DNA from 4 places in the Streptomyces sp. NPDC000075 genome. Region 1 is predicted to be linked to each of the others. Evidence: riboswitches for the same ligand, from Rfam matches in the RefSeq annotation. Region 1 holds a riboswitch; each other region holds the start of a gene.
What was found. Region 1 has a riboswitch for cobalamin ahead of cobN (cobaltochelatase subunit CobN). Riboswitches for the same ligand answer to the same signal wherever they lie in the genome.
Positions count from the first base shown of each region.

Region 2: another riboswitch for cobalamin. It lies ahead of ABT403_RS31115 (energy-coupling factor ABC transporter permease); the one in region 1 lies ahead of cobN (cobaltochelatase subunit CobN).
Region 3: another riboswitch for cobalamin. It lies ahead of ABT403_RS03820 (ABC transporter substrate-binding protein); the one in region 1 lies ahead of cobN (cobaltochelatase subunit CobN).
Region 4: another riboswitch for cobalamin. It lies ahead of ABT403_RS29505 (ribonucleoside-diphosphate reductase subunit alpha); the one in region 1 lies ahead of cobN (cobaltochelatase subunit CobN).

Region 1 is NZ_JBEPFL010000006.1:304,447-309,052, forward strand. Features, by position in the region: gene cobN (cobaltochelatase subunit CobN) at 1-2,282, opposite strand, end outside; cobalamin riboswitch at 2,316-2,440, opposite strand; gene ABT403_RS10620 (ferredoxin-like domain-containing protein) at 2,720-4,072, shown strand; gene ABT403_RS10625 (precorrin-8X methylmutase) at 4,077-4,606, shown strand, end outside.
Region 2 is NZ_JBEPFL010000035.1:20,264-24,869, forward strand. Features, by position in the region: gene ABT403_RS31095 (PadR family transcriptional regulator) at 1-503, opposite strand, end outside; gene ABT403_RS31100 (ATP-binding cassette domain-containing protein) at 613-1,434, opposite strand; gene cbiQ (cobalt ECF transporter T component CbiQ) at 1,431-2,180, opposite strand; gene ABT403_RS31110 (energy-coupling factor ABC transporter substrate-binding protein) at 2,184-2,531, opposite strand; gene ABT403_RS31115 (energy-coupling factor ABC transporter permease) at 2,528-3,226, opposite strand; cobalamin riboswitch at 3,257-3,451, opposite strand; gene ABT403_RS31120 (flavodoxin family protein) at 3,576-4,286, shown strand; gene ABT403_RS31125 (AMIN-like domain-containing (lipo)protein) at 4,302-4,606, opposite strand, start outside.
Region 3 is NZ_JBEPFL010000002.1:355,022-359,627, reverse strand. Features, by position in the region: gene ABT403_RS03835 (VOC family protein) at 1-66, shown strand, start outside; gene ABT403_RS03830 (ABC transporter ATP-binding protein) at 124-939, opposite strand; gene ABT403_RS03825 (FecCD family ABC transporter permease) at 936-1,958, opposite strand; gene ABT403_RS03820 (ABC transporter substrate-binding protein) at 1,955-2,944, opposite strand; cobalamin riboswitch at 2,980-3,117, opposite strand; gene ABT403_RS03815 (DUF4352 domain-containing protein) at 3,222-3,731, shown strand; gene ABT403_RS03810 (GMC oxidoreductase) at 3,836-4,606, shown strand, end outside.
Region 4 is NZ_JBEPFL010000031.1:71,566-76,171, reverse strand. Features, by position in the region: gene ABT403_RS29520 (carbon starvation CstA family protein) at 1-823, shown strand, start outside; gene ABT403_RS29515 (CstA-like transporter-associated (seleno)protein) at 820-1,017, shown strand; partial or broken gene ABT403_RS29510 (GNAT family N-acetyltransferase) at 1,101-1,433, shown strand; cobalamin riboswitch at 1,499-1,622, shown strand; gene ABT403_RS29505 (ribonucleoside-diphosphate reductase subunit alpha) at 1,770-4,157, shown strand; gene ABT403_RS29500 (ribonucleotide-diphosphate reductase subunit beta) at 4,157-4,606, shown strand, end outside.

The DNA.
Region 1 (4,606 bases):
ATGTCCGCGACGGCCCGAGGGTGGCCCGCCGCGACCGAAGCGACCGCCGACGGCGCCCAGTTCGCGTCCTCCATCGCCTGGACCAGCGCGCGGGCCGTCTCCTCGACGGCGTCCGCCGTCGTACGGGTGGCAGCCGACTCGTCGAGGCCGAGCGCCTCGCGCAGGCCGGGCAGGGCGGAGGTGCCGCCCCAGATCTGGCGGGCGCGGAGGATGGAGAGGACCAGGTTGACCCGGGCCTCGCCCGTCGGGGCGCCGCCCAGGACGTGCAGGCCGTCGCGGATCTGGGCGTCCTTGACCTCGCACAGCCAGCCGTCGACGTGGAGGAGGAAGTCGTCGAAGCCCTCGTCGTCGGGGCGTTCCTCCATGCCCAGGTCGTGATCGAGCTTCGCGGCCTGGATCAGGGTCCAGATCTGGGCGCGGATCGCGGGGAGCTTCGACGGGTCCATCGCGCTGATCTGCGCGTACTCGTCCAGGTGCTGCTCCAGGCGGGCGATGTCGCCGTACGACTCGGCGCGCGCCATCGGCGGGACGAGGTGGTCGACCAGGGTGGCGTGGACCCGGCGCTTGGCCTGGGTGCCCTCGCCCGGGTCGTTGACCAGGAAGGGGTAGACGAGGGGCAGGTCGCCGAGGGCGGCGTCCGGGGAGCAGGAGGCGGACAGGCCCGCGTTCTTGCCGGGCAGCCATTCGAGGTTGCCGTGCTTGCCCAGGTGGATCATCGCGTCGGCGCCGAAGCCGCCGTCCTGCGCGGCCGCCTGGATCCAGCGGTACGCGGCCAGGTAGTGGTGCGAGGGCGGCAGGTCCGGGTCGTGGTAGATCGCGATCGGGTTCTCGCCGAAGCCACGCGGCGGCTGGATGAGGATGAGGAGGTTCCCGCGGCGCAGGGCCGCGAGCACGATGTCACCCTCGGGGTTCGCGGAACGGTCCACGAACATGTTGCCGGGGGCCTCGCCCCAGTGTTCCTCGACGCTCTCGCGCAGGTCCGCGGGGAGTTCGGCGAACCAGCGCTTGTAGTCGGCCGCCGGGATGCGGACGGGGTTGCGGGCCAGCTGCTCCTCGGTGAGCCAGTCCTGGTCGTGGCCGCCGGCCTCGATCAGGGCGCGGATCAGCTCGTCGCCGTCACCGGAGACCAGGCCGGGGATGTCGGCCTCGGGCCCGAAGTCGTAGCCCTCGGCGATCAGGCGGCGCAGCAGCTCCACGGCGCTGGCCGGGGTGTCGAGGCCGACCGCGTTGCCGATGCGGGAGTGCTTGGTGGGGTACGCGGAGAGGACCAGCGCGATCCGCTTGTCCGCGCGCTCGATGTGGCGCAGCCGGGCGTGGCGCACCGCGATGCCGGCGACGCGGGAGGCCCGCTCGGCGTCGGCCACGTAGGCGGGCAGGCCGTCCTCGTCGATCTCCTTGAAGGAGAACGGGACGGTGATCAGGCGGCCGTCGAACTCCGGCACGGCGACCTGGGTGGCGGCGTCGAGGGGGGAGAGGCCCTCGTCGTTCTCCTCCCAGGTGCTGCGCGAGCCGGTCAGGCACAGGGCCTGGAGGATCGGCACGCCGAGCCCGGCCAGGGCGCCCGCGTCCCAGGACTCGTCGTCCCCGCCCGCCGAGGCGGTCGCGGGGCGGGTGCCGCCGGCGGCGAGGACGGTGGTGACGATGGCGTCCGCCTGCTCCAGGGCGTGGAGCAGCTCCGGCTCCGGGGTGCGCAGCGAGGAGACGTACAGGGGGAGGGGGCGGCCGCCCTTGGCCTCGACGGCGTCGCAGAGGGCGTGCACGAAGGCGGTGTTGCCGCTCATCTGGTGGGCGCGGTAGTAGAGCACCGCCACCTGCGGGCCCGTGGCCTGCGTGGCGGGCCGCTCCAGGGGGCCCCAGGTGGGGGAGGCGGCCGGGGGCTCGAAGCCGTGGCCGGTGAGCAGGACCGTGTCGGACAGGAACCGGGCCAGCTGCTCCAGGTTGGCCGGGCCGCCGTGCGCGAGGTAGCGGTGGGCCTCGGCGGCGATGCCGATGGGGACCGTGGAGGCCTCCATCAGCTGGGCGTCCGGGGCCTGTTCGCCGGTCAGCACCACCACCGGCCGGGTCTGGCCGGGGGCCAGCAGCACGTCGAGGCCGTCCTGCCAGGCGCGCAGGCCGCCGAGGAGGCGTACGACGACCAGCTCGGCGCCGTCGAGGAGCCCGGGGAGGTCGTCGACGGGGAGGCGGGAGGGGTTCGCGAACCGGTACGGCACGGGGCCGCCGGCGACGTTCGCGGCGCGGGCGCTGAGCAGATCGGTGTCGGACGTCGACAGCAGCAGGATCATGCGGCGGCAGGCCTTCCTCGGGGTTTCCGCGCCCCGGGCAGTGAGGACAGCGGGAGTTCCTGACTCACCTCACGGATCGCTCCGCGGGGCTCACAGTGGCGGGACCGCGCCGGAATCGCACCGGGCTTCCTCCCATGTCGCCGTCCTCGGCGGTGACGGGCCGAGTGGTCCGCCGGAAGGTCATCTTAGGTGGCCGTCTCCCTGGCCGGGAGGTGGGGTGGGGAGCTCGCGGGTGGTGAGCCGCGGTGCGGTGCGCCGTCGGGGCTCTGCCCATCGGGCCGCGCCGCAAACTCCCCCGGCTACCGCTGGGGTACCCCCGGGTGGGGCCGGGAGGGCCTCCGGTGGGCTGGAAGGATCGGCGGTGGGGCTGGATTGCGCTGGTCGGGGTGGCGACGGACACAGGTCGGGGGTGGGGAAACGTGGGTATGCTCGCGGCCATGCCGCCCCAGCCCCCTTCCGCCGCATCGCGGGACGAACCCGTCATACGCGACCGCGGCGACGCCTGCCCCGGCGCGCTGCGGCTGCACTCCGCCGACGACGGGTACCTGGCGCGCGTGCGGATCCCCGGCGGGCTGCTCACCGGCCGGCAGGCCGCCGTGCTCGGGCTCGCCGCCGACCGGTTCGGGGACGGGCACCTGGAACTCACCTCGCGCGGCAACGTCCAGCTGCGCGGCCTCGCCGACGGCTGCGGCGCCGGGCTCGCGGAGATGCTCGGCGGCGCCGGGCTGCTGCCCGCCCCGAGCCACGAGCGGGTGCGCAACATCGTGGCCAGCCCCCTCGGCGGGCCCCTCGTCGTGGACTGGGTCCGGGAACTCGACCGGCTGCTCTGCGCGAGCACCCGGGCGGCCGCCCTCTCCGGGCGGTTCCTGTTCGCCCTCGACGACGGGCGCGGGGACGTGGCCGCCCTCGAACCCGACGTCACCGTGCTGTCCGTCCGCGCGGGCGGCACCGGGAGCGCGGGACGCGCGGAGCCGCGGGACGACCGGACCGCCGCCGGTGCCGGGAACGTCCCCGGCGACGTTCCCGGCGGCCGGGCCCTGGTGCGGTTCGGCGCGGCCGCCGACGCCGTCGAGGTCGGTGCCGCCGACGCGCCCCGGGCCGCGCTGCTGGCCGCCGAGTACTTCCTCGACTCCGCCGACGCCGCCGGGAACCGTCCCTGGCGGATCGCCGAACTGGCTGACGAACACACCCTGGACACACGGGAGTTCGCGCTGAGGCTCGACGCCGCCGGGATCGCGGCCGGTCACCGCCCCGAAGTGGCGTGGCCCTGTGCCGAACCGCCCCGGCCCTGGGGCGAAGACGGCGCCGGACTCTGCGTGCTGCCCCCGCTCGGACGGCTGAGCTCCGCACAGTGGCGGGTACTGACCGAGGCCGCCGGCGGTGCTGACGGCGAGCTGCGCGTCACCCCCTGGCGCAGCGTCGTCCTGCCGCACGCGAACACCGGCGCGTGCGCGCGCGTCGAGGCGGCCGGCCTGGTCGCCCGGCCCGGCAGCCCCTGGCTGTCCGTCACCGCCTGCACCGGCAGGCCCGGTTGTGCCAAATCCCTCGCGGACGTGCGCGCCGACGCCCGCGCGGTCGTTGCGGAATCCGCCGGCGGCCTGCCCGTGCACTGGTCGGGCTGCGCCCGCCGGTGCGGCCACCCGCGCGGCACCGCCTGGGTGGACCTGGTCGCCACCCCCGACGGCTACGCACTCGACGCCCGGTCCGTCCCGCACGCCGACCTCGCGGCCGCCCTCGCCGATGCCCGGCGCCCCCGTACACGTACCACCCCACCACCCCCGTCGCAGTGAAGAAATGAGCGAGTACACCGTGTTCGAGTACGAGAAGGACGGCGCCGCGATCTACCGCCAGTCCTTTGCCACGATCCGCGCCGAGGCGGACCTCTCCGGGCTGCCCGCCTCGGTCGCCCAGGTCGCGGTGCGCATGATTCACGCCTGTGGCATGACCGACCTCCCCCAGGACCTCGGCTACACCCCCGACGTCGTCCTGCGGGCCCGCGCCGCGCTGCAGGCCGGTGCGCCGATCCTGTGCGACGTGCAGATGGTCGCCAGCGGCGTCACCCGCAAGCGGCTGCCCTCCGGCAACGAGGTGATCTGCACCCTCTCCGACCCGGCCGTCCCCGCCCTGGCCGCGAAGACGGGCACCACGCGCAGCGCCGCCGCCCTCGAACTCTGGCGCGACCGGGGACTGTTGGAGAACTCCGTGATCGCCGTCGGCAACGCCCCGACCGCGCTGTTCCGGCTGCTGGAGATGATCGAGGAGGGCGCCCCGCGCCCCGCCGCCGTCATCGGCGTGCCCGTGGGCTTCATCGGCGCCGCCGAGTC
Region 2 (4,606 bases), on a different contig from region 1:
TCCAGCCAGCTCAGCCAGAAGCCCTCCAGGGCGATCCCCCCGTGCAGGACGAGCCGGCGCAGCCGGTCCGGGTCCGCGTTCCGCTCCGCCGGGAAGTCCTTCGCCTCGATGGCCTCGTACTCCGCGAGCTGCGCCCGGTGCAGCTCCAGGTGCCGCCGCAGCTCCGCGCCGAGCCCCTGCGGCCCCACCACCGCCGCCGCCCGGATCCGCAGCAGCAGCGCGTCCCGCATCGGCTTGGGATCCTGCCGCTCGTCCACCCAGCGGGCCAGCTCCGCGCTGCCGCCGGGCAGCACCTCGTACTGCTTCTTCTGCCCCCGTACGGGCACCTCGCTGGGCAGCGCCCGGATCAGCCCGGCCTCCTCCAGCCGCCCCAGCTCCCGGTAGATCTGCTGGTGCGTCGCCGACCAGAAGTAGCCGATCGACTTGTCGAACCGCCGCGTCAGCTCCAGCCCGGACGAGGGCTTCTCCATCAGGGCGGTGAGAATGGCATACGGCAACGACATGCGGCCATCCTAGGTGTGGGCAATCGTCCCGCAGGGCGGGACGGGTGGGCACACCGGGACACCCCGCCCCGCGGCTCCGACCCCGCCCCGGCCCCGCCCCCGACGCCGCTCAGCCCAGCGCGGCCAGCTCCTCCGGCGTGCGCGGCCCCGGCACCCCGTCCGGCAGCATCCCCTTGGCCCGCAGGAACGCCCCCACCACCGGCGCCCACGCCATCCGCAGCCCCGCCGACGCCAGCAGCTCGGGATCCGACAACAGGACGGGAGCGGCCCCCACCCGAACCCCGGAGGGCGTGAGCACCGCCGCATCGTCCGCCCACCGGACCGCCAGGTCCACGTCGTGGGTGGCCATCACCACCGTCGTGCCCGCCGCCCGCAGCCCCGCCAGGACGTCCAGCAGCCGCTCCTGCCCGTCCGGGTCGAGGCCCGCCGTCGGCTCGTCGAGGATCAGCACGCGGGGCGCCATCGCCACCGCCCCCGCGATCGCGGCCCGCTTGCGCTGCCCGTACGACAGCAGGTGCGTCGGGCGGTCGCGCAGCGCCGTGATGTCCAGCGCGGCCAGCGCGGAGTCCACCCGCGCGCGGACCTCCGCCTCCGGGAGGCCCAGGTTCATCGGGCCGAAGGAGACGTCCTGCTCCACCGAGGCCGCGAAGAGCTGGTCGTCGGGGTCCTGCACCACCAGCTGGACGGTGGTGCGCAGCCGGGTCAGCCCCCGCCGGTCGTACGCCACCTCCTCGCCCGCCAGCCGCAGCGCGCCCGACGCGGGCCGCAGGCCCCCGCTCAGCAGCCGCATCAGCGTGGTCTTGCCGCTGCCGTTGCGGCCCAGCAGCACCAGCGCCCGCCCCTCGGCGATGGCGAAGTCCACCCCCGACAGCACGGCCGGCCCGTCCTCGTACGCGTACCCCGCGCCGACCAGCTCCACCAACGGGGTCACAGCCCCAGCTCCTTCAGTACGAGGGTCCCCGCGACCAGGCCGGCCAGCAGGGCGGCGGCGGCCGCGAGGAACCGCCGCGAGAGCGCCGCGGGCGGGACCAGGACCCGCAGCGCGCCGTCGTAGCCGCGCCCCGCGAGCCCCTCCTGGAGCCGGGCGGCGCGGTCGAAGGCCCGGACGAACGAGGTCGCCGCGAGCCCCGCCACCGAACGCCACGCCGCCGCCCGCCCGGACTGCCCGAGCCGGGCCGCCTGGGCCCGGCGGACCTGCGCGAGGGAGTCCAGCAGCAGGAAGCCGATCCGGTACATGACCAGGGCCACGTCCACCACGGGCGCCGGCACCCCGGCCCGCACCAGCCGGGGCAGTACGTCCGAGACGGGTGTGGTGAAGGCGAACAGCAGCACCCCGAGGGAGGCGGCCGAGGTGCGCAGCAGCAGGTCCAGCGCGTGCCGGGGCCCGTCCGGGGCCGGCGCGAGGAACCCGTCCGGGCCGCCCACCGACACCAGCAGCGGCAGCGCCCCGGTGACGCAGAACCCCAGCGGGACACGGAAGGCCCGCCACAGCTGCCGCCCGGACACCCCGGCGGGCCCCAGCAGCACGGCCAGGGTGGCCGCGGCCACCAGCGGGCCGCCGGGCCACGGGGGCAGGCACACCGCGGTGAGGGTCAGTCCGAACCCCAGGAGGGCCTTCTCCAGCGGATGGCGGCCACGCCAGCGACTGGAGTGCGCCGCCACGTCGATGGGCAGCACCGGCTACGGCTCCCGCGTGGGCTCGGCGGGGGCCTGCGCCTGCGCGAGGGCCTGCGCCGCGCCCTGGCGGCGACCCTTGCGGACCCCGAAGTAGTACGCGAGCACGCCCGCGCCCAGGGCCGCCTGGAGGGCGAACAGCGCGGACTCGATCTCGCCCGACGGGGGCTCGTACAGCGGGGAGAACCAGGGCTTGTAGTCCGGCTTCAGCTCGGTGATGGCCGACTCCGCCTGGGCGTCGGCTCCCGCGAAGGGTTCCTCCTTGCCCTCGCCGAGCCCCAGCGCGAGCGGGAGGACGGCCAGCGCCGCCACCAGGAGCAGCAGCAGGGTGTTGATCTTGGCGTTCCTGGTCATCGGGCCGCCGCCTCCTCGGTCCGCTTCGTGCCGGTCAGCCTGGCGACCCCGAGCCGGACCAGGTCCGACTTGCTCGACTGCATCAGCAGCCGCATCACGAGCACCGTCAGCAGCCCCTCGCTGATCGCGAGCGGGATCTGGGTGACGGCGAAGATGCCGGCGAACTTCTCCAGGGAGCCCGGGAAGCCGCTCGCCGGGTCGGGGAAGGCCAGCGCCAGCTGGACCGAGGTCACGCAGTAGGTGACCAGGTCGGCGAAGAAGGCCCCGAAGAACACGGTGACCATCAGCGGGGCGCCGGAGCGGCTGAGCAGCTTGTACACCGCGTACCCGGCCCAGGGTCCGGCGATGGCCATCGAGAAGACGTTGGCGCCCAGGGTGGTGAGCCCGCCGTGCGCCAGCAGCAGGGCCTGGAACAGCAGGGTGATGGTGCCGAGCACCGCCATGATGGGCGGGCGGAAGAGGATGGCGCCGAGCCCGGTCCCGGTCGGGTGCGAGCAACTTCCCGTGACCGAGGGGATCTTCAGGGCGGACAGGACGAAAGTGAAGGCTCCGGACGCCCCCAGGAGCAGCGTGCTCTCCGGGTGGGACTTCACCTCGCGGGTCAGCGCGCGGACCCCGTGGAAGACGAACGGGGCGGACGCGGCGCCCCAGGCGGCCGCGTGCAGCGGGGGCAGGAACCCCTCGGCTATGTGCATGAGTTGGGAGACCTCTCCAGCACCTCGTGGATGGACGTACGCGCCCCGGCCGGTCTCCTGGCTGACGGGTACTGCCGCCCCGGCTCCGCCTTCCCGGGTCCGTACGGTCTCCCGCGCGGTCCCAGTGGCTCCCGCAAGGGGTGGAGCTGGACTTCCCGATCACAGTGGCGAGGGCCGCACCGGTTTTCCACCGGTTTCCCGAACACCAAGGCCAGCTGACCCTAGTCGCCCGCACGGACCGGTATCAACCCGGACCGATCCGGCCGATCGGATGGCCGAATTCCGTTTCACCCCCCCGGACGGGCCCCGAGCGGTGGCGGGGCCGGCGGCCGGCCCGCAGGGTGGGGGCGTGGCCGACTACGACTACTCCGACCTGTCCGCCGTCTTCGTCAACTGCACCCTCAAACGCTCTCCCGAGACCAGCAACACCGAAGGGCTGATCTCCAGGAGCCGGGCCGTCATGGAGTCGGCCGGGGCCCGCACCGAGCTGATCCGCGCCGTCGACCACGACATCGCCACCGGGGTCTGGCCGGACATGACCGACCACGGCTGGGAGAGCGACCAGTGGCCGGTGCTCTACAGCCGGATCATGGACGCCGACATCCTCGTGCTCTGCGGCCCGATCTGGCTCGGCGACAACAGCTCGGTCATGAAGCAGGTCATCGAGCGGCTCTACGCCTGCTCCTCGCTGCTGAACGACGCGGGCCAGTACGCCTACTACGGGCGCGTCGGCGGGGCGCTGATCACCGGTAACGAGGACGGCGTCAAACACTGCGCCATGAACGTCCTCTACAGCCTCCAGCACCTGGGCTACGCGATCCCGCCGCAGGCCGACGCGGGCTGGATCGGGGAGGCCGGGCCGGGCCCCTCCTACCTGGACCCGGGCTCCGGCGGTCCCGAGAACGACTTCACCAACCGCAATACGGCGTTCATGTCCTGGAACCTGATGCACCTCGCGGCGCTCCTCAAGCGCGCCGGCGGCATCCCCGCCCACGGCAACCAGCGCTCCCTGTGGGACGCCGGCTGCCGTTTCGACTTCCCGAACCCCGAACACCGCTAGGCGCCGGGGCCGGCGTCAGCAGGTGTTCGGGTGCGCGACGTCCACCACGAGCCGCTCGGGCGCGTGCAGGACGGAGGTGCTGTAGGCGGGCTGGGTGTCGAAGGCGGCGCCGAAGGTCACGTACCCCTCGTAGTCGCCGGTCAGGGCGAGGCCCTTGAGCTTGCTGAGGTTGATCTGCTGGAGCCTGGGCCCCTGGTAGACGTTGTTGCCCGCGTCGTCGTGACCGGCGGCGGGGTGCAGACGGATCTCCAGGAAGTACTTCCCGGGCAGCGGGACGGGCTTGCCCGACCCGTCGTAGACCAGCTGGGAGACGGGAGTGA
Region 3 (4,606 bases), on a different contig from region 1:
GGGGTCTACTTCCTGGACCCCGTCGGACACGCCATGGAGATCATCACCCGCCCCTACGGCGGCTGACGAGCACCCCGGGGGCCCGCGGCGCACCGCGCCGCGGGCCCCGCGCCCGGCGGCGGCTCAGCCGAGGCCGGTCTCCGGTACGGGACCGGCCGGCTGCTCCGGGAGGTAGACGATGCTCGGAGCACCCGTCGCCGGATGGACGGCGATCCGGGTGGCGACCCCGTAGACCTCCGCCAGCAGCTCCTGCGTGAGCACCTCGCGCGGCGGCCCCTCCGCCACGACCCGGCCGTCCGCCAGCACGTACAGCCGGTCGCAGAAGCACGCGGCGAGGTTGAGGTCGTGCAGGACGAGCAGACCGGTCACCGGAAGCCGCCTGACCAGCCCCAGGACCTCCAGCTGGTAGCGGATGTCGAGGTGGTTCGTGGGCTCGTCCAGGGCAAGCAGCCCGGGTTCCTGGACGAGGGCGCGGGCGACGAGGGCGCGCTGCCGCTCCCCGCCCGAGAGACCGTCGAAGCGGCGCCCGGCGAGGGCGGACACCCCGACGGTCTCCAGCGCCCGCGCCACGCGCCGCCGGTCGTCCGGGCCGTCCTGTTCCCAGAACCTCTTGTGCGGGCTGCGCCCCATGGACACGACCTCGCCGACCGTCAGCCCGAAGGTGCCGCCCGCGTCCTGCGGGACCACCGCCACCCGCCGGGCGCGCTCCCTGACACCCAGCGCCGAGGCGTCGGCCCCGTCGAGCAGCACCCGGCCGGCGGTGGGCCGCAGGGCGCCGTAGACGCAGCGCAGCAGCGTCGTCTTGCCGCTGCCGTTCGGCCCGACGACCCCGACCGTCTCGCCGGGCCGGGCGGTGAGCGCGATCCCGTCCAGCAGCGTCCGCCCGTCGGTCTCGTAACGCAGTCCCTCGACCGAGAGTTCCAGCGGACGCCCCGTCATCCGGTCACCCCTTCGCTGCGGGTGGACCTGCGCAGCATCCACAGGAAGAACGGGCCGCCGGCCAGCGCGGTGACCACGCCGACGGGTATCTCCCCGGGCGCCGCCGCCGTCCGGGCCAGCAGATCGGCCAGGCTCAGGAAGACCGCCCCGGCCAGTGCGCAGACGGGCAGCAGCGCCCGGTGCCCGGCGCCGACCACCATGCGGGCGGCGTGCGGAACCATCAGGCCGACGAAGCCGATCGCCCCGCTGCAGGCCACGAGCACCCCGATGACCAGGGAGGCGAGGACGAACACGGCGGCCCGGAAGCGGCCGGTGTCCAGGCCGAGGGTGCGGGCCCCCTCCTCCCCCGCGAGCAGCAGGTCCAGGGGGCGTGCCAGGGTGACGAGCACGGCGGTACTGGCGAGCAGCGCGGCCGCCGGCAGGGCGAGTTCGTCCCAGCGGGCCCCGCCCAGGCCGCCCAGCGTCCAGAAGAGCACGGAGCGGAGCTGGTCGGGGTGCGCGGCCAGCACCAGGACCAGGCTGGTCAGCGCGGACAGGACGTACTGCACGGCCACCCCGGCCAGGATCAGCCGCCCGGTGGTCATCGTGCCACCGCGCCGGGCCAGGGCGTAGACGGCGACGAGTGCGGCGAGGGAGCCGGCGAACGCGGCCAGCGGGAGTCCGGCGGCGGTTCCCGCGCCCACCCCGAGCACGATGACCAGCACCGCCCCCGCCGACGCGCCCGAGGAGGCGCCCAGCAGGAAGGGGTCGGCGAGGGCGTTGCGGACGAGGGCCTGGAGCACGGCGCCGGAGACCGCGAGCCCGGCGCCGACCACGGCCCCGAGCAGCACGCGCGGCATCCGCACGTCCCACACGATGGAGGCGAGGGCCCCCCGTCCCCCGGGTCCGGCCAGCAGGACGTCGAGCACCCGGCCGGGGGCGATGCGTACGGGTCCCAGGGCGAGCCCCGCCACCATCGAGGCGGCCAGCGCGGCCGCGAGGAGCACCAGGGCGGCCGTGGTGCGGCGGTACCCGGTCACGCGGCGTCGGGGTGCAACTGGCGGCCGAGGGACTCCACCGCGTCGGCGACGCGTACGCCGAGGACGGCCGAGGACAGCGGCAGCACGACGAACCGGCGGTTCTTCACGGCGGGAACCTCCGCCAGCGCCGGATCGTTCAGCAGGCGCTGCTTCTTGGCCTCCACGGCGGTGCCGCCGTAGTCGTAGATGAGAATGGTCTCGGGCCGCCGCTCGATGACCTTCTCCCACGGCACGTCGCCGAAGGTGTTCTGGAGGTCGGCGAACACGTTCGTCCCCCCGGCCAGGGAGACGATCTCGTTGCCGATGCCGTTGCCTCCGGAGGTGAAGGCGGAGGACTCGCCCGAGTCGTAGACGAAGACGGACGGCCGGGCCCGGTCCCTGACCCGTGCGGTGACGGCGTCGATCCGGCGCTGCTGGTCCTCGATGAGGGCCGTGCCGCGCTCGGGCACGCCGAAGGTCCGGGCGACCTCGGTGATCTCGGTCTTCAGCTGGGCGAGCCCGACGCGGCCGGGGGTGCAGTACTCGACGCTGAGCCGGGAGCCGATCCCCGAGCCGGCGAGCCCCTCGCGGTCACGGCCCTGCCCCTTGTCGAAGGCGCTGGAGTACCCGCCGTACACGAAGTCCGGGTCGGCCGCGAGGAGCACCTCCTTCGACGGGTACTCCTTCGCCAGCACCTTGATGCCCTCGTAGGCGCTCCGGTAGGCGGGGAGTACGGCGTCGTCGAGGTAGGCCGTGCCGGCCATCCGGTCCTGGAGGCCGAGGGCCAGCATGATCTCGGTGGCGTGCTGGTTCATGGTGACGGCGCGTTCGGGCGGGGCCTGATACGTGCTGGTCACACCGCAGTTGGTGACGGTGTACGGGAACCCGGGCGCGGACCGGGCGCCGGGGGCGGGCCGTTCCTCCCCGGACGGACCGCCGCACGCGGTCAGGGAGAGCAGGAGCGCGAGCGCGGTGAGCGGGCGCGGGGCGGCGCGGAAACGCGGCATGGTGAGGCCTCTCCGGGGGATCCTCGTCCCCGGTCGAAGTGAAGAGGCGGTGCGTCAGTGTCTGACTCCCGGGACCCCGCGGACGGGGTCGCCGGTCACAGTGGCGGGACCGCACCGGATTCACACCGGTTTCCTGGCCCGCACCGCCCGGGACAACCCGGCCAAGTCTGCCAGATGCCGCGTTTGCCCCACAGTGGGGATCAAGGGGGCCGCCGGTGGCGGGAGCGCCCGGCACGGAGGATCGTGGGCGGCGAGGGGGGTGTGGAGGAGGTCGGTCATGCGTCACGGCAGCCATCCGGGGCACGGCGGTCCCGGGCGCACGGCCAGGGCCGGCCGGCTCCTCCTGGCCCCCCTCCTCGCGGCGCTGCTGCTCGGCGCGGGCACCGGCGGTTCCGGCGAGACCGTCTCCCTCGACGGTGACCGCCCCGGCGAGCGGCTCGACGTCACCCTCACCGGGGTCGTCGACCCGGCGGGCCCGGCGCCGGCGCCCGGGGCCGACCGGCTGGTCGCCGTGGAGCTGCGCCTGGAGAACACCGGAACGGTGCCGTACGAGGACTCCCCCGCCCCGGCCGCGCACCTCCTGGACACCACCGGGCGGCGCTTCACCGGCCTGAGCGATGCCACGGACGCGGGCCCGGCTTTCCCCGGCACCGTCAGCCTCGCCCCCGGCGGATCGGCGACGGGGTACGTCGTCTTCCGGCTGCCGCGCGCATCGCGCCCGGCGGCGGTGCAGTTCGCCCTGGACGCGGGGCTCGGCGACGACGTCGCCCACTGGAGCCTGTCGTGATCCGCTGCCGGAACCAGCCGGAAATTATCTCGACGTATCTAGTGACTTAGCAGGCACCCGCCAGTAGAACTTGTTCCCACTCCGCCGAGAGTGAGGAACGCCACATGAGTGACAAAGGCCTGCACAGCAAGGTGTCCCAGGGTGTCTCCCGACGTGGATTCATCGCTGGAACTGGTTCTCTTCTGGGGGCCATGGCCCTGGCCGTCAATACCGTCCCGGCCCGTGCGAATCCCGCCACCGCCTCCGCCACCGTCTCCGCCTCCGCCAACGCCCCCATCACGTCCGGGACCCATGTCCCCGCCCTCGTCATCGGCACCGGGTACGGCGGCTCCGTCGCCGCGCTGCGGCTCGCCCAGGCCGGTGTCGACGTCCACATGATCGAGATGGGCATGGCCTGGGACACCCCCGGCACCGACGGCAAGATCTTCGCCAACACCACCAAGCCCGACTACCGCTCCTTCTGGCTGCGCACCCGCACGAAGGCGCCGCTGAGCAATTTCCTCGGCTTCCCCATCGACAAGGACGTCCCGAAGTACACGGGCATCCTCGATGCCGAGGAGATGGGCGGGATCATCGTCTACCAGGGGCGCGGCGTCGGCGGCGGTTCGCTGGTCAACGGCGGTATGGCGGTGACCCCCAAACGGCAGAACTTCGCCGCGATCCTCCCCACCGTCGACGCCGAGGAGATGTACTCCACCTACTACCCCCGGGCCAACGCCGGGCTCGGGGTGGGGCTCGTCGACCCGGACTGGTTCGAGACGGTGGACTGCTACCAGTTCGCCCGCGTCGGCCGCAAGCACGCCCAGCGCTCCGGCTTCCCCTTCGTCTTCGTGCCCGACGTCTACGACTGGGACTACATGAAGCAGGAGGTGGCC
Region 4 (4,606 bases), on a different contig from region 1:
CGCGCTCGGGATGTCGGAAATCTTCTCCTCCGTGTTCGGCGGGGCCGGGATGAAGGCGTTCTGGTACCACTTCGCCATCATGTTCGAGGCCCTGTTCATCCTGACGACGGTGGACGCGGGCACCCGCGTCGGCCGCTTCATGCTCCAGGACACCCTGGGCAACGTGCACAAGTCCTTCAAGGACGTCAGCTGGAAGCCGGGCGTGTGGCTGGCCAGCGCGGTCGTCGTCGGCGGCTGGGGCTACTTCCTGTGGGTCGGCGTCAAGGACCCGCTGGGCGGCATCAACCAGCTCTTCCCGCTGTTCGGCATCGCGAACCAACTGCTCGCCGCCGTCGCCCTCGCGGTGTGCACCACGCTGCTGGTCAAGTCCGGCCGCCTCAAGTGGGCCTGGGTCACCGGCGTCCCGCTGGCCTGGGACGTGGCCGTCACCCTGACCGCGAGCTACCAGAAGGTCTTCTCCGACGATGTGAAGATCGGCTTCTTCGCGCAGCGCGACAAGTACCAGACCGGCATCGACGCCGGAAAGGTGCTGCCGCCCGCCAAGACCCTGGACGAGATGCAGACCGTGGTCACCAACGCCACGGTCGACGGGATCCTCTCCGCCCTCTTCGCCGTCCTGATCATCATCGTCCTGGTGGACGCGGCCCGGATCTGCTTCAAGGCCGCGTCCGCGCCGGAGACGGTCCGCCTCTCCGAGGTCCCGTGGTCCGAGTCGAAGATCATCGCCCCGGCGGGCCTGATCGCCACCGCCGAGGAGAAGGCCGAGCTCGCCGCGGCCGGCCTCGACGGGGGCGGCGGCCGTGTGAAGGACCCCGTCGCGTGACCGGGGTCCGGGGGGCGCTGGCGAAGGCGCGGTACTACGTCCGGGAGTTCTCGGGCGAGGCCGCGTACGACCGCTACGTCGCCCACGCCCGCTCCCACGACCCCGGGGCCGAGGTCCTGACCCGCCGCGCCTTCGAACGCGCCCGCACGGACGCCCGCGAGGCCGACCCCCGCGAGGGCTTCCGCTGCTGCTGAGCGCTCACCGAGGGGCCCCGCCGGCCATCCGGCGGGGCCCCTCGGCGTGTACGGGGCGCACACTCGACGGCATGGACTTCGGCGTCGCCGTGCGCGACGGGGTGGTCCTCGGCGGGGTGACCTTCGCCGCACCCGGCAGCCGGCTCGCCGACGTCGCCGGGCCGCACGACGCCGAGTTCCGGATGCTCGCGGTGGCCGCCGAGGCGCGCGGGCAGGGCGTCGGGGAGGCGCTCGTACGGGCCTGCGCCGAACGGGCCCTGGCCCTGGAAGGGGTCACCGCGCTGGTGCTGTCCACCCAGCCGGCCATGCGCGGAGCCCAACGGATCTACGAGCGGCTCGGGTTCGTCCGTACGCCGGAACTGGACTGGTCGCCCATCCCCACGCTGACCCTGCTCACGTACCGACTGGAGCTGTGACGACACGCTCCGCATGCACCCGACACAACATGTGGGGGCTACCGCATCGGGTCGCCCCCACATGTATGCTCATGCCTGCTGCCGCCGCAGGGGAATCCGGTGGGAATCCGGAACTGTCCCGCAACGGTGAGACGTACGCCCGAGGGCGTATCCGCGAGTCCGAAGACCTGCCGGCAGTGCCCCCGGATCGACCGAGCCGGGGTGTCGATTCGTCCGGGCCTCGCGGTTGGGCCGGTGGACGCCATGCGGTGCCGAACGCGCTTGTGCGCGCGCCCGCATGCGCCCGCTCGCGCCCCGCTCCGCCGATGACCGGGCCGAGTGAGGGAGAGCTCCCCCGTGACCATCGCGCCCGCCGCACCGCGCGCCGAGTCCGACCACCCCGAAGCAGAAGGTCCCGGAGCCGCCCTGCTGCGGACCCTCACCGAGCTCACGGCCGACCTCCCCGACACCGACCCCGGCCGGATCGCCGCCGCCGCCCTGCGCGGCCGCAGCGCCGCCGCCGACGAGGCCGAGCTGCGCGGGCTCGCCACCGAGGCCGCGGCCGGCCTGATCTCCGAGGACCCGGCCTACTCCCGCCTCGCCGCCCGCCTGCTGACGCTGGCCGTGGCCGACGAGGCCGCCGGCCAGGGCGCCACCTCCTTCGCCGAGTCCGTCGCCGTCGGCCACCGCGAGGGCCTGATCGCCGACCGCACCGCCGACTTCGTCGCCGCCCACGCCGCCCGCCTCAACGCCCTGGTCGAGCACGCCCTCGCCGAGGGCGCCGACGACCGCTTCGGCTTCTTCGGCCTGCGCACCCTGCACAGCCGCTACCTGCTGCGCCACCCCCACACTCGCCAGGTGATCGAGACCCCGCAGTACTTCATGCTGCGCGTGGCCTGCGGCCTGGCCGAGGACGAGAGCGTCCGCGCCGTCGAGGAAGTGGCCTCGCTGTACCGGCTGATGAGCCGCCTCGACTACCTGCCGTCCTCCCCCACCCTGTTCAACTCGGGCACGCGGCACCCGCAGATGTCCTCCTGCTACCTCCTCGACTCCCCGCTGGACGAGCTGGACTCCATCTACGACCGCTACCACCAGGTCGCCCGCCTCTCCAAGCACGCCGGCGGCATCGGCCTCTCGTACTCCCGCATCCGCGCCCGCGGTTCGCTGATCCGCGGCACCAACGGCCACTCCAACGGCATCGTGCCGTTCCTGAAGACCCTCGACGCCTCCGTCGCCGCCGTGAACCAGGGCGGCCGCCGCAAGGGCGCCGCCGCCGTCTACCTGGAGACCTGGCACGCGGACATCGAGGAGTTCCTGGAGCTCCGCGACAACACCGGCGAGGACCAGCGCCGCACCCACAACCTGAACCTCGCCCACTGGATCCCCGACGAGTTCATGCGCCGCGTGAACGCCGACGCCGACTGGTCGCTGTTCTCCCCCGCCGACGTCCCCGAGCTGGTCGACCTGTACGGCGAGGAGTTCGACGCCGCCTACGCCAAGGCCGAGGCCTCCGGGCTCGCCAAGAAGACCATGCCGGCCCGCGACCTCTACGGCCGCATGATGCGCACCCTCGCGCAGACCGGCCAGGGCTGGATGACCTTCAAGGACGCCTCCAACCGGACGGCGAACCAGACCGCCCTGCCCGGCACGGTGGTCCACTCCTCCAACCTCTGCACCGAGATCATCGAGGTCACCAACGACGCCGAGACGGCCGTCTGCAACCTCGGCTCCGTCAACCTCGGCGCGTTCGTCGCCGACGGGGACATGGACTGGGAGCGCCTGGACGAGACCGTCCGCACGGCCGTGACCTTCCTCGACCGCGTCGTGGACATCAACTTCTACCCGACCGAGCAGGCCGGCCGCTCCAACGCCAAGTGGCGTCCGGTGGGCCTGGGCGCGATGGGCCTCCAGGACGTCTTCTTCAAGCTGCGCCTGCCCTTCGACTCCGCCGAGGCCAAGGCGCTGTCCACGAAGATCTCCGAGCGGATCATGCTCGCCGCGTACGAGGCCTCCTGCGACCTCGCCGAGCGCAGCGGCCCGCTCCCGGCCTGGGCCGAGACCCGTACCGCCCAGGGCGTCCTGCACCCGGACCACTACGAGACGGAAGCCCACTGGCCCGAGCGCTGGGACGCCCTGCGCGCCCGCGTCGCGAAGTCCGGCATGCGCAACTCCCTGCTCCTCGCCATCGCCCCGACGGCGACGATCGCCTCCATCGCGGGCGTGTACGAGTGCATCGAGCCGCAGGTCTCCAACCTCTTCAAGCGCGAGACCCTCAGCGGTGAGTTCCTCCAGGTCAACGGCTACCTGGTGGAGGACCTCAAGAAGCTGGGCGTGTGGGACGCGCAGACCCGTGAGGCCCTGCGCGACTCCTCCGGCTCCGTCCAGGGGTTCGGCTGGATCCCCGAGGAGGTCCGCGAGCTGTACCGCACGGCGTGGGAGATCCCGCAGCGCGGCCTGATCGACATGGCGGCGGCCCGTACGCCGTACCTGGACCAGAGCCAGTCGCTGAACCTGTTCCTGGAGACGCCCACCATCGGCAAGCTCAGCTCGATGTACGCGTACGCCTGGAAGCAGGGCCTGAAGACCACGTACTACCTGCGCTCGCGCCCGGCGACGAAGATCGCCCGCGCGGCCTCCGGCACCGCCGTCCCGGCCGCCGCCCCCACCCAGCTGCCGCAGGCCATGGACGCCGAGGCGCTGGCCTGCTCCCTTGAGAACCCCGAGTCCTGCGAGGCCTGCCAGTAATGACCGCCGAGAAGAAGAACCTCCTCGACCCGGGCTTCGAGCTCACGCTCCGCCCGATGCGCTACCCGGACTTCTACGAGCGCTACCGGGACGCGATCAAGAACACCTGGACGGTGGAGGAGGTCGACCTCCACTCCGACGTCGCCGACCTGGCGAAGCTGACGCCGGCCGAGCAGCACATGATCGGCCGTCTGGTCGCGTTCTTCGCGACGGGCGACTCGATCGTGGCGAACAACCTGGTCCTGACGCTGTACAAGCACATCAACTCCCCGGAGGCGCGCCTGTACCTGTCGCGCCAGCTGTTCGAGGAGGCCGTGCACGTCCAGTTCTACCTGACGCTGCTCGACACCTACCTGCCCGACCCGGACGACCGCGCGGCGGCCTTCGACGCGGTGGAGAACATCCCGTCGATCCGCGAGAAGGCGCAGTTCTGCTTCAAGTGGATGGAC